DNA from 2 places in the Prevotella sp. LMAG:51 genome. Region 1 is predicted to be linked to the other one. Evidence: riboswitches for the same ligand, from Rfam matches in the RefSeq annotation. Region 1 holds a riboswitch; the other holds the start of a gene.
The links. Region 1 has a riboswitch for S-adenosylmethionine ahead of CCC32_RS11905 (NADAR family protein). Riboswitches for the same ligand answer to the same signal wherever they lie in the genome.
Positions count from the first base shown of each region.

Region 1 (7,292 bases):
CATCTTTGACAATAGCCGTATGTTCTTAGCTCCTGTTTATCTAAACGGAGATTGTATCTATACGTTAGGAGGATTGTTGGAATGGTGGAAGCATATGCCCCAAATGGCTACTCTCAAGAATGAAGGTGTAACATATTATATAATTGCTGTATCATCATCTTGTTCAAAAGGTTTCATCACTGTAACTATGTCGGGCGAAGTCAAAGAGTTTTCTTTTCTCAGCGACTATGCAGACAGAACACGTAGCTTAGACGAACATTGTTGCCGATACAGCAAGGTTGCACGTGACTTTGAGCATCTAAGCCTCAAGAATGTGTATGATACAGTTGCATCATTAGCCAAGCAAAGAGAGGAGGAAAGGAAAATTGAAAAGATATGGTCTCCTTATCGAGACAACATAGAATTGCTATATAAGCACAGAGAAGAAATCCTTACTCATAAAGATTGGGCGATGGCTGCAATACCACTTAAAGTATATATGGTACAGCTGCCAATCTATATTGGCACGATGCTGAGGCTTTGGACAAATGAAGACAAGTGGCTGACACATCCTTGTGTATGTGGTCACAAGGCTTTCATATACAGCTTTGCAGGTAGTCCGTTGAGCGGAACAACATCCATATCCTACAAATGTGTACATTGCCACAAACAAGGCAATGCTCAAGTAGATGGCTTTCTCTGTCGAGCACATACTCTTGCCGTTACACAACAAGAATTATCCAAAGAGGCTGAAGGTATAGAAGCTATTACATTGAAAGAAATTATAGACAATATAAAAAGAACAAATTTAAAGTAATTAATTATGATTTACTAGTGATGCGATATTAATCGCTTAACTATAGTTATATATTTGATATTTAATCATTTACAAGCGTTCTTTGTTTTTTTTGATTTGAAATTGATTGAGTAATTTTGCAGCCAAAACTGCAAGACTATGAACATCGGCAAATATATCTTTGCTCAAGTCATCGACTTCATACCTCGCTACCAATTTGACAAGTTGGTGAAGAAGTATAAAGGTGACTGGCATGCAAAAGATTTATCCTGCTATAACCAGTTGCTCCATCTGCTATTTGGTCAGATTACTGGTTGAGTATCCATCCGTGATATTTGTCTGTGCCTAGAGGCTCATGGAAGTAGCATATACCATCTTGGAATTCGCAAGTCCGTTAATCAATCCAATTTATGTCGTGCTAATGAGAAAAGGGACTATCGCATCTACGAAGGACTTGGCATGTATCTAATCGGTATTGTCCGACCAATGTATTCAAACACAAAGGTTGCTGAGATAACGATAGACAATGTCCTCTATGCGCTTGACTCCACAACTATCTCAACAAGCATTGTTCTGGCTGCATGGGCATTGGGCAAGTATAGCAAAGGCGCAGTCAAAAAGCACACACTGCTGGATCTTCGTGGAAGCATTCCGGCAAATATCCATATTACAGATGGAAAATGGCATGACAGCAATGAATTGGATGAGATTGTGCCTGAACCATTTGCGTTCTATATGATGGACAAAGCATACGTTGATTTCATAGCTTTGTTTCGCTTTCACAAAGCCGGTGCATATTGGATAAGTCGTCCCAAAGACAATATGAGATACGAGGTCGTTAACCATAGTCTAGACTTTTATCCAAGTACAGGAATCTGTGGCGATTTCATCATAAAACTGACTACCCATAAGTCGAAGAAACTCTATCCAGAACCTATCAGGATGGTTTATAACAAGACCCAATATCTAAATCATTTGATAAGCACAAATACTATTTAGCAAAATTCAAAACTATTCATCGTTAACTATTCTTAGCATAGTTTTTTCGTCTTTTTCAAAATAAGACTGTAATTTTGCACTCACTTTCCAAAATGGGGAGTTGTTCTTTTATTTATTGACAAGCATCAAGAGACTGTTTAAATACAGAACCAACCGAGCAGATTAGCCATTGCCACGGTGGTAAAATAGATGTGAGTTTAAGGCTTGATTATTCATCTTTAAATTAAAATTTTATGGCAACATCAAAAACATTAGAAATCATCTTAGGTCGTGTGGAGTACATCAACGCTTCACACTTTAACTGTTTGTCGTTCTCCAAGACTTCTGACATGGTGAATGGCATTAACGTGCGTCTCAGTAATATGGCAGGTGGCTATCCGTTTTCATTCGGTGGTGCGACTTGGCATGATAGTGAGACGCTTTATTTGTGTGGCGAGTTTTCGGACTCATCTGACGAACATCGGGCTATACAGGAGGAAATGCACCGACAGACAAGCGGCTTTGCAGCCAAACGCTTTGTCAAGAACAAATACAAGAGATTCATCCGTAGTGACTTCTCGACATTTCGCATACAGTGGATGCTTTACGTAGTATGGCAGAAGTGCAAGGATAATGCGGATTTTGCCAAGATGCTCTTGCAACTACCAAATGACGCTATCATTATCGAGGACACAACCATACAACATTGCGACACAAAGGAAGTTTGGGGATGCACCAACTTTGAGTTGGCTGCAAGAAGAGCAGAGGTTAAAAAGGAAACCATCAAACAGGCTAAGGCTGACTATCCAAACATATCCAAGGCTGCTTTGAAGCGTTTGGTAAACAGTGAGACTTGCAAAGTCAATGGCATTGGAACGTTTGTCGGTCAAAACAACTTAGGCAAGATTCTCATGATTTGCCGTGATTGTCTTATACAAGGCGTAGAACCACCAATAGACTACAACCTCTTGGAGGCGAAAGATATTCACATTTTAGGCAAACGTATTTCATTCATACATTAAATAGATTAGAACATGACACATAGTAACACAGAACAACCAAAGAACAGCATCACATTAATGAATGGTGCTGTACTTGAGTGTATCCCAAAAGAATCACATCAAGGCGACTTTGTACCCGATAAGATGAAATTGGATGCAACAGGTACATATTTGAGTTTAGGCAACAAGCCTTGTAAGCCACAACCACGAACATCAGAAGAATTTGAACGACAGAAGAAGCTCTTCACGGATAACGCTTTCTACCTTTTGGCGCATCAAGAGCGCATCATGCGTGACAGTAGAATGTTTCTTGCTCCTGTAGCTGTACAAAACGGGCTCGCCTACACAGGTACTTCGGGATTCAATGCTCCAACATTGGGCATATACTTGGAATGGTGGAATGAATGTTCTATGGCTTTACGAGTAGATAAAGAGAACCGAAGAAGCCTTGTATTTCACTTGGCAGGCAGTCCGTTAAGCGGTGCGAACCACTGTGCCGAGGTTTACGAGGATGGCAGGACAGAACCGGTACAAGTTTCTTCATTTATAAGCCATTGGCGACCATTCACTGCTATCAATACACGTTATGACGAGGCAAAGCACATCTATCAAGCCTACACACTTGAACAGGTACTTGACATCCTGCACGCTGAGGATGATGAAAGTTGGGACTATTCATCTGAAATTAAGGAACGCTTTATGCTGTCTGAGATAAACGAATTGAAAAAGAAAGTAGAGCGACTAACCAAAGAATCCGATAAATGGTACTCTATGTATAAAGATACTTATATGAAGTACAAGGATGCTGAGATTAGTGAGGCTTTTTCAACTTTTCAATCCTTCAGAGAGGAGTGTGAGGCTCAAATCAACGCTATCAAGATGCGTAAGCGAGCATTGAAGGCAGAACTGAAAAGCGGTGGCATGGATAACATCGCTTATCAGCACACGTTAACGCTGCTGAATAAGCAAATAAGAGAGTTGGAGTTTAGGGTAAGTACTAAAAAGTATGAGTTAATCAACAAATACCTTTCAGAAGGTATTAGTTACGATACGATAGAAAGTTACATGAACAAAAAGAATAACATTTAAGAGTAAGAACAATGATTGAAAAAGTAAATCCTTCGCATCCGGACAAGGTTGCAGACAGAATTGCAGGGGCATTGGTTGACCTTGCGTACAAGAAAGAAGAGAATCCGAAAATAGCAGTTGAAGTATTGCTCGGACATGGTGTTGCAAATCTCATTATTGAGAGTAGTGTGAACATTTCAGACGCTGAGGCTGAAGCTATTGTTAGCCGTATTACTAAGCGTAGAGACTTAAAAGTATCTCTCGTAATGGTAGCTCAAGACCCAATACTTGCAAGCAACCAAGACGGAGAAATCCGCTGTGGCGACAATGGTATTTTCCGAGGCGTTCCACTCACAGAGGAGGAGCGTACCCTCAGCAAAATAGCCCATGACATCTATGAGCGTTATCCTTCAGATGGTAAGTATGTATTAGGCAATGGTAAGTTGATTATCTGTCAAAGCAACGCCAAGACTGAGGATTTAAAGAAGCTCTATCCTACCGCAGTCATTAATCCTCTTGGAGATTGGAGTGGCGGAACAGATGTCGATTCGGGTGCAACAAACAGAAAGTTGGGCAGTGATATGGCGCAATCAGTTTCGGGTGGCGGTCTAATGGGAAAGGACCTTTCCAAGGCAGATGTTTCCGTCAATATCTACGCTTTCTTGAAAGCTCAAAAAACAGGCAAGCCTGTGGAGTTATTCTGTGCCATCGGTGACACAGAGATAGATGGTAAACCTTATCGTGAAATAGTGGAAATCGCTCGTAACTACATCACGAGAATTGGCGGATTCGAGAAATTTGCCGAGTGGGGATTGTTCTAATAAGCAAGTGACATGTACAAATTTGATATAGACATAACTCCATCCCTCAACGGAAAGAAATTCATTTGGAAGGCATTTGTGAAATGTATACCATTATGCAGCTGACAGGTCATACCAATGAACGCACGTTCTACAAATATGTAAAGGCAACCCCCGAACAGATTGCCAAGCTATTGGATTTCAACTCTATCGGATAGCTATCCTATCGGGGATAAGCAGGGACGAAATCGGGGACGGTTTTGGATAAAATGTACAAGAAAGGGGATTTGTTGACAATCAAGCTATTACGTCAACGAATCCCCTAACTTATTGAGTTTAAATTAACTCATCTTTATTTGAGTGGCTGTTTATCGGTATTCCGATTACTCCCACTCTATTATCATTCATCTCAGATAATCAATCTGTTGACCATCATTCAAGACCCTTTAGGGGACGTTCATAGGGGACGTTTATATCAAGTGCAAAGGTAATCAAAATAATCCATTGTCGTGTCAGTACTCCAGCACAATATCCTATTTTTTAGCGATTTTTATTGAAATTTGCTTGAGTTCGTAAACTTTAGTTATTGTTATAGATTACTTTCTGGTACCATCTTCCATACATTATTAGTGTTGATTTAAGAAACTCCCAATCTTCTTGATATAATAATCAAAGGGTTCTTTGACGTATTGAAACAAACAAAATCAAATGGTCGGAGACCCTAATTCATTTTATTTAAGATGAAGAAAATTTTATTTCAAGATGTTGGACTTTCAAGGAAAGGACTCATCACAAATTTAACCACTCTAAACCATATCTTAGGAAGGGAGTTAGGTATATGATGGTTAGTAGCGAGTCTCAATTTATGGTATCCGTATCCAAGGATATTTATGTCAGCAAACAGCAAACCTCTGCCGCCATCATTAGTGGAGAAGAAGGCAGAAAGGCGAGAAAGGAATGTGGACTGAAGGCCAAACTCTGTTTCAAAGTACAGACAGTAACTCCTTCTTCACTCTTGGATTTGTCTCTTGAAGGACACACATTCTGCCCTCTCTTTGGCAATTTCACCACACCACCTCCACAGACTACCTATCTTCGCAAGGATGGCTACTTCACGATGGAAGGCAAGTGCGGTCAGTTCTTCCAAGGCTCATACTTCATTGGTGTGGACATAGACAACACTAAGTACACTCCACAAGAGTTCGTTGACAGACTCAGACTGAAACCAACTCTTTGGTACACTTCTCTGTCACATCTACAGAAGGACAAGAATGGAGATGGGCAACTTGACTCTCGATTCAGACTAATCTACGTCTTTAACAGTCTCATCCAAGACAAGTACTACTTCCGTTACTGTGCATCCAATCTGTACAAGATGATAGAAGAGAATACCCAAGAAAAGATTGAAGACAAGTGTGGACTTAGTTGCTGTCAGTACTTCAATGGAACTTATATCCACTCTGATGAAATCAAATCTGATTATGGCTTGACTAACAGTATCTACTCATTGGATGACATTCAAGTCTCAAATGAAGGTTATCTTAACTATCTTAGGATTAACTGTGAGTATAAGTCTTTGGATAAGGTTAAAAGAAAAGAGATTAAGGATAGGATTCTTACACTTTTGTCTCAATCTGATTTAGGGCAAACAAACCACCAAGAGAACACACATTTAATATCAGAATGGAACAAAAATGGAAGGTCTGATGATGAGGAAGACATTGACCTTGACCAACAGATGATTAATGATTACCGCAGATTACCTTGGGATGAATTCTCCGGCATCTACAGACACAAATATCCATTGGTTTATAGAACGGAGAGAGAGGATTGGTTATCCTTGGAATTAGGTAACAAGACTATCAAATACCAATTCTGTAATGAAGACTACCTCGAGCTAAGTTGGATTGGAAGTATTACAGCAAACGGCATCCGTATCAAAAGGGCTGATGGTCAACACAGACGTAGCACGTTGTTCCATCGAGGATGGCTACGAAGGGTAATCAAACCATCCATCACCCCAAGTGAGCTATTGTTCAATCTTATCAATGATGTGGAGTATTTCTTCAACAACTCTGATGGTGTACTTGACGTGGATACTTTGGTCACTAAGGTCAGACAGTGTTTCTCTTTGGGTATAGAAGACTTCATCAATGAGTATCCGAATATCTACAACGAGATGAAAGAGAAGTGCCGTAGGAAGAGATTTATCATCCATTGGACAAGCCGCAAGGACATCAAGCCGAACAGCCTTAGTAAAGAGTTACGATGGCAGTTACTTGACATCTTGTATGACCGAGAGCTCACTCTGATGGAGAATCTACAGATTTTGTTGGACAGTGACATTGCAGAATTTGATAAGGGATTTAGTAAAAACAGTCTCTATCGCTACTGCAAAGACAGAGGCATAGTCTGTAGCACCAAGTCTCTAAACAAAAGGGAGATGTTCTTCAAACTCCACCTAGATGGAATGAGTCTTTCCAAGGAACAAGAGTATCTGAAGGAAAAAGGTCTTGCTCTTTCAATGACAACTATCTCAAAGTACCGAGGTGAATTGGAGGCTATGTCTTTGCCTACAGTGATTGCGGCTTGAGGAATCAAGTAAGGGAGTCTGAACTGAAACAAATAAAATCAGTTCGGACTCCCTTTTTGCCTATAAACGTCTCAAAG
Region 1 covers NZ_NALQ01000029.1:111,100-118,391, reverse strand. The annotation lists gene CCC32_RS11920 (hypothetical protein) at 1-796, shown strand, start outside; gene CCC32_RS11915 (DUF4372 domain-containing protein) at 935-1,093, shown strand; gene CCC32_RS11910 (transposase) at 1,262-1,774, shown strand; SAM-I-IV-variant riboswitch at 1,892-2,015, shown strand; gene CCC32_RS11905 (NADAR family protein) at 2,008-2,775, shown strand; gene CCC32_RS11900 (hypothetical protein) at 2,788-3,843, shown strand; gene CCC32_RS11895 (S-adenosylmethionine synthetase N-terminal domain-containing protein) at 3,855-4,643, shown strand; gene CCC32_RS11890 (hypothetical protein) at 5,461-7,215, shown strand.

Region 2 (7,396 bases), on a different contig from region 1:
AATAAGCCGATTGCCTTTAAGTTTCAGAAGTGCAGCAAGTTCTTCATTTTCGGTCTGAGCTTCACGAATGCGTTTCTGGCTTTGAAGAAGTTCAACAAAGGCTTCCATCTCATCCTCATGGATAAGTTGATCATTATTGATCTTATCAAGCTCTTTGCGAAGATCAAGTTCATTCTTTGCTTCTGTGATTCTCTGTTGATTTTCGACTGATTGCAGGCGATTCTTAAATTCATTGGTTCGGCTCAGATAGTCTATTTCCTTATCAGTGCAAAACAGTTTCTCCTCAATAGCGCGAAAACGTTCAAATGCTTCGTTCTGAGTAGTTATATCCAGGACATTACTAATTGCAATGCCGTGAAGCAAATCCTTACTTTGTGCAATCAACTCATAGCTAATGGATGCCATCAACTCCTGAGGAAGCAAATCTCCATCTGCGTTATAATTCTGCATTAAACGCTGGAGAGTTGTTCGCATAAACGTATTGAGGGCAATCCTCAAGTCGTTTACTGAATACGAATTACGATCCATCAGGTAGGTTGTACGGAACTCATGGAAATCATAAATACGAGCTTCCATAGCCACTGCCACATCAACAGTCAACGATTGCGTACGAATTTTAAAAGGAGCAAACTCCATGGTGTTGCTTCCATCTTCAGCGGCTACGGGGCGTATGCCCATGGTGAAATTAACAACACCATCTCGCTTAAGTACTACAGAAACTACAGAAGTTGAAGTGATACGGCGAATATGTTCCCGCATTCGTTCTTTGTCTTTCTTCCGCTCCTCTCGAATCGCGTCATGACTATGATAGAAGAAATGAGCTACGCTTCTGCCGATGCGGCCAAGTTTCTGAACAAGTCCTTCTTTCGCACGGATATCTGCATCTTCTTCAATTTTTTCTTTATGAGCACTATTATGTACTTTTTCTGTTGCAAACGTATAAACGCCACCTTCCATTTCGGCAGCTTGAACGCCATCAATGAACAAGACAGCTGTTACGCCTTCCTGTACGTATACACCGTCCGCATCAGACATCTCAATAAATTCTTGAGCTGGGATGTTACGGGCAATCTGACCGGGAGCAATAGTCCATGAAACATAGTGTTTCTTATGATCCTTACCAACTGACAAAACATTCACATCTGCTTTTCCTTTTGTCGAAACAGATGCTTGAGACGAGGTTGCAGAAGGCGTTGTTGCTTGTGAAGGCTTTTCTTGTTGGTGTGAAGAAGTTGGAATAGCAACGTGCGATGAAGTATTCATAGGATGAGCATCGGCTAATATACTGACATCGTTCCCTTGCTCTCTCCACTTGTTAATCAAACGAGCACTATCATTCGGATTCTTTTTGGCGTATTCTTTAAACTTTTCCGGGTCTTTCATCGCTTTAGGATAAGACCAGAAAATACCCGTAAACAACTTGGTGTCTGGAGTCTGCTGTGGTTCATTACTTTTTGATGTTTCTGCGGTGGAAACATTCAATGGTTGTTTGCACTTCGGACAAACTTTGTACATTGGAAGGATTCTGTCGAATCCGCACTTCGGACATTTCATATTATAATTTAATATTATTTTTGATTAGTAGGTAATAGAAGATCTTGAATATTCATTTCTAAAGCATTGGCAATATCCAACAATGTATCCATACTAGGTTGAATAGTGTTAGTACACCATTTGGACACTGTTGCAGGATTTTTGCCAATTTGTTCTGCCAACCATTTTGAAGTACGTTTTTTCTCTGCCAATACTACTTTTATTCGATTAACTTCTTTCATTCTTAAGTAAATTTAATTGCTTTTTGTGCAAAGATACAACATTTATTTGAATAAACAAAATATTGGGCTGGAAAATAATAAATTTTTATATTTATCTTTAAAACGAGATGTGTTTTAATTAATCACTTTCAAACAAGATCAATAATCACGTAAACATTACTATGCAAATCTGTTTTGGGATTTGTCATTTCACTTGCTTATCGAATATACTTATCGAATATAGTTGTATAAGCGTAGTCGGGTATATCTCCATTTGCCAAACAGCTTTTTTCATTGTTCAGGTTCCATAACTCAGTAGCATATTGGTAATTGTTTTCGAAACGAGGACTTCTGCATGGTTCTGCCATAAAACATGCCAACTGCTGTAGCTCCGTATCAGATAAAACCTTACAGTCCTTATGAGAATGGAGACAATAATGGTTCGACTTTAACAGAATCGGGGTGTCAGTCTCTGTATAAATGTTCCTTATATGGAAATGGGGAACTTGGCATTCGTCATCAGTCCTGATATATGCTTCATACATCCTTCCCTTACCGAAAAATCCAATGCGAGCAATATTACAGCGTTCCTGTTGTGGCACATTTGCCATAGCTTGTTCTTGCGACATATTATTCCCTTATTCTTTTTTACTGAAATATTTCGTAATCAAATTGAAGTTGATGTCCTCTTCGTCAGGGAACGTCAGTTTTACCTTCTCATGATGGTAACAACTGATTTTGAAAAACAAGTCGTTGATATGCTTTTTCAACGGTGTCAGCCGACGTTGGTATGATACGTTGTCTATGCGTCCCCGCTTCAAACTTGCCTTCAGGTCTTTCTTCTCTGCTTTCAGTGCGTCAATCTCCTTGGTGACTTGGGCCTCGAAGGCCTCGCAGTCGGCATACACTTGGCGCATTTCCTCCGCGTTGTACCTTGTCAGTGCGTCTTCGTACTTGTCGTGCCACCTGTTGCATTCTTCTTTTATCGCCTCTATACGTTTGTTGAGGCGTTCAATCTCGCGTTTCATGAACTGCACGTCAATCATGACCGAAAAGTCAGCCTTGCTGTTGTCGTCTTCTTGATGCAAGATGTCGAGCACATTCTGAAGTGTGTAGGCTTGATAGAGTTGTTTGGCCTCGGTATAACGTTGGTTGAGTTGCATAAACGGGCCCCAATGGCGGCCGAACGACGACAGACTTACGGTTTCAGTCTTTCCGTCCTCACGCACGGCACTGCAACAGTTGCGCCCGCTCAGCGGACTGCCTGCCAATTGATAGACAAGGCTTCGACAACCTTTCTTGTCTGTGCGCATGGCTTCTTTTACCAGTCCCCACCATTCAAGATATACGCCTAAAGTGGGTTTGCGGAATCCCGATGTGCCCGTATAGGCAATGCCGTTCTGAATGGCCACGGGACAAAGGAACATGCGGCTGTCGCTCAGGATGCGCTCTTTGTGTGCCAACAGATAGAAGGCATTGCTAATGAAGAGTTGCCTTTGCTCCACGACAGTCGCCGACGGGTTAGGCACAGGGGTAGGCTTATGTCTGCCAATGATGAGATACTGCCCTGTTCGGTCCAACTCAAGAGAGTCGGATTCTATCTTCTCAGGTTTCTGTTCCGCAAGCGGATAACAGTCGAGCACGCGACCGTCGGTAAGGATGATTTTGCCCTCAGGGAATAGTCCCTTAACTTCTTTGAAAGGTTCTGCTACTATACTCATAACTATTATATATTTCTCTGCTTCAACAGCAGACTTAAAAGTTTCTCCATCAGTTCATTCACACTCCTTTTATGTCTTTTGTCACGACTCAGCTGTAGGGTGCCTGCTTTCATATAAGCCTTCTTGTTGACCTCCAGCATCATCGACTGATACAGGAACGGGCTCACTGGCGTCTCAGAGTTGCTATACGGCTCATTGATGCCTACTCGATAGCCACTGTCCTCGAATAGGTTGACAGCCAATTCTATCGTAGTCTTGTCGGCCTTAGACCAGTCTTCGTTAAAACCGATGCATATATCCACATCGCTCATTTCGTGGGGAAATGAATGGCAATCCAATAATAAGGCTCCCTCGCAGAGATGCCCACTTAGGCGTTGCTGGTGCCAATGCCATAAGTCAAGAAGCTGGGCTTCGGCTTCTTCGGGAACAAGGCGGGTGTAACCGCCAAAACATTTATATACGAAGCCTTGACCACTCTGCTCCAATGGGTCATTCCATAGTCGCTCGGCATCCACGATGAACCTGGAATACGGAAACCTGACGGTTCTGACATTCTCGTCCCTAAAACCATGAAAGAGATAATCGGTGTGCCAGTCAGTCCACTTCAGCACAATGTCATTGATAAAACGGTCGTCAATATTCCAGAAACTCAGTCGTTCGTCGTAAAGCCCCTCGACAGAGGCGTGGGGCTCGTTAAGTACAATTCGTTCGTATTGCATGTCGTTTGCGTTTTTATTGTTTGAATCCTTTTTTATGCTGATGGCTGTGCTATCATTGCAAGAGCGTCAGCCTGTTCCCCCTTTGCTGTAAGGGGAGGACTCTTATTGTTATTCTTCGACTAATTTCAGATTGTCAAACCTGTTGTTTTGCTTGTCGCCGTCGATATGGCACACTCGGTGGCCCTGTGGGATTTCGCCCTGAAAAGCTTCCCACACCAATTCGCATACTCGACGCTCGGTGTCGTAGACAATGGTGTACACCTCACCGTCAGCCTTTACATAGAGCTCTCCTTCCTCGTGCCCGTTCTGTTGATTGTTACGTTTCTTGGGACTAATTACTTTGTAGTGAGGTATATGACTGTTGTCAAGTGTCTCGTCTAACGCCAAAATGCCGTTATCAAATACGGGGTTCTTCTCGTGCCAAGGAGTCAACCACACATAGGTCTTTTCTATCAAATGATGAATTTGCACAATGCGTTCTATGCCGCATAATGATTTCTTTATCTCAAGATAGGTTCCATTGTCGTCTCCTTGAATATGAACTCGCCTGATGTCCATGATGTCGTTTTTCAAGAGGCACTTTAACTCGCTGAATCGCTCTTCGCGTGGACGTTCCATATAGTCGCAGTCATAGATGTCAATGACTAAATCATAGCAATTCTTCCTTTTGTAGAAAATCCAATAATCGTTTGTCATATTTGCTGTTTGAATATATTTAAAAAGTTAATCGTTCACCAAGCAGGTAGATATTCGACCGATTCAGCAGGTCGTAGTCGATAGGAGGTTTGTTACCCCCTATAAGGCAATCACGGCAAATCATAAGAATCTTACCCATATTGTTCTGCCCCCTCCACTCGCCGACATTTTTCAGCAGCTCACGTTCACGCTTCAGTTTTTGCCTCCATTCTTTCGGGTCTTGCCCTTCACGACGGCGGATAAAGTCTTCCCGAAGTTTCTTTTCTCGGTTACATCGCTCTACATTTAGACACCCCCAAAAAGTGGCATTTTGGTAATCGTCTCCTGTCTTGTCCCGGACCAGTGTAACACATTGTGGAACGCTGCACAGCATACGGCGGAAGTCGGCGTTACACATGCATTTCTGCCACGTCACAAACAACATCCACTGAAGCTGGAAAGCTGGGAAGTCGTTCCGTATTTTTCTGCAATTCAATGCGGTGACGAACCTATAACAAGCCCAACTGCTTCGCTCTTGCAGAATGGAGTTTTGAATGCGAAGGTGATCTTCAGTGTTGTTTGACCATTCGCCACACATAAAAAGACGTATGCTTTCGATAAAGGTATGCCCGTTGAAGTCGAAAGGGAATCCCTCTGCAGTGTTGCAGAAATTAAGATGAATGCCATTTACAATGGTTCGCAGGATATCATACGTCCAAATTTGTGGAGAGATTCCGTACTTCTCCTCACGACCTAATACAATATTATTCATGCTGCTATAATGTATTGGTTAAAAGAAAGTTCCTTACCTAAGACGTTGATGTGCTTACTGTTCAGCAAGGCATAGTCGATGCTTGGTTCACGGCCATATTCAAAAGCCTCCTTGCAAGCCATGAGTTTTTTCCACATGAAATCCAGCATAGAAACATTGTAAGTCTCTACGCCACTAAAAGCCGAAATGTAATTTTGAATGTTCATATTCTATTTTAATTAACTATAAATAACCATGTTAATTCACATCATTTTCCCACCGTGGCGAATATGTTGCTCGGTTGGGGCAGCTCAAAGGCTGTCTCTTGATGCTGTCAAATTCTCAAAGAACTAATGCTAATCTCCCGAAAAGCGTTGCAAATGTATATAAAATATTTGAGATATCAAAATAATCGGCGTTAACAATTGTTTATTCGGCAAAAGTTTTTAGATACAGCCCTATATCTCAAATTGGTTATTTATGAACATAATGGCTACATCATATAGTATAATTTGAAGAACTTATCTAAGTGTCCATGTTGGTAAACATCTATCCGTATAATATTCCCTTTGTTTTCGTCTTTATCTGAGTTACCACGTTTGTTGTCATAAATATAACTAAATGTATAATATCTCTTTTCTACTAAATGTTTTGAGTGACAACTGACCCATTCCGTCAACAATACGAAGTCATTGATGTCTCTTAAACTTTCATCAATAAGGGCCAAATTAAGGTTTGTGTCGTTCAAAAGTTCATCGTAATACTTAAACGCATTCCATTCTATCGGCAAATTGCTTTCTTTTTGACCTCTTTTCCATTGGTATGAATCTAAATCTGATTTGAACATATTATCATTGGAGTCCCAACCATAATAAGTCTTATCACGGTCGGATAACTCTACAAATTTTCCATTCCGCTCCTTGAAAAAAGTTCGTTCATAAATCATGGACAACTTAGTGCCTTTTGCATCATAGTGGTATTCATATAAGTGTCTTAGAACACTTCCATCTATGCCTAAATCATCTATGGTTTTGGTATGGATATATCCATCAGGAGTGAGGGCGTAGGTGTACTTGGAGGGCTTGTATATAGTTTGATAGTCCCATACTACCTTTTGTGTTAAGGCATTCCCTTGTTTCTTCCAATATAAAGTCTGTTTGCTTGCAGGTGCTTGTTGAACGACTTCTTGTAACTCAAGGTTTGAATTATATTTAAAGTCAATGATAATATAAGGTTTGTCTCCCCTTTGTGAATATGCTTCAATCTTGCTTATTATCTTTTGGCCCTTACTATTTCTTTGCTGACCAATTGCAGGAAAAGTTAAAAGGGAAAAGAAAAATATGCAACAGATTTTTTTCATGTATTTATTTTTTCTCATTATAGTCAATAATAATATGTAAAAATTGTTTTATTTATTGTAAGAGAGCATAATTATGTCGTTTTATATCTCAAATTGCCTTATCCAATTTTTGGCGTAAATATGTTTGTTCGCTTTGCTTGGAAAGCAATACCTATCATCTTTCCACAGTAGTATATTCTATCTTTGCGTCCTCATCCGTTGCCTCCAACTTCATAATAACTGGTCGGAGACCATCATTGCAACTGACGATGGTCACCCCAGGTTCCTTGATCCAGTCACCATAATAGAAAAGTCCTTTGTCTGCACCGTGTGCCAGGGCAAACACATACTGGTAGAGGGCTTTCCACGCCTCGTCACAAAAGCCTTTCGGCTTAGCGTAGTCAGCGTAAAATACATCGCTTACTTTCATCATGGAA
Region 2 covers NZ_NALQ01000022.1:219,394-226,789, forward strand. The annotation lists gene CCC32_RS08485 (coiled-coil domain-containing protein) at 1-1,515, opposite strand, end outside; gene CCC32_RS08490 (helix-turn-helix transcriptional regulator) at 1,569-1,775, opposite strand; gene CCC32_RS08495 (hypothetical protein) at 2,393-3,475, opposite strand; gene CCC32_RS08500 (N-formylglutamate amidohydrolase) at 3,481-4,194, opposite strand; gene CCC32_RS08505 (HNH endonuclease signature motif containing protein) at 4,303-4,890, opposite strand; gene CCC32_RS08510 (NADAR family protein) at 4,910-5,641, opposite strand; gene CCC32_RS08515 (hypothetical protein) at 5,638-5,847, opposite strand; SAM-I-IV-variant riboswitch at 5,846-5,957, opposite strand; gene CCC32_RS08520 (hypothetical protein) at 6,114-6,980, opposite strand; gene CCC32_RS08525 (TIGR04076 family protein) at 7,135-7,396, opposite strand, start outside.
Region 2: it holds a riboswitch for S-adenosylmethionine, as region 1 does, so the genes downstream of both, CCC32_RS08515 (hypothetical protein) here and CCC32_RS11905 (NADAR family protein) in region 1, are expected to answer to the same signal.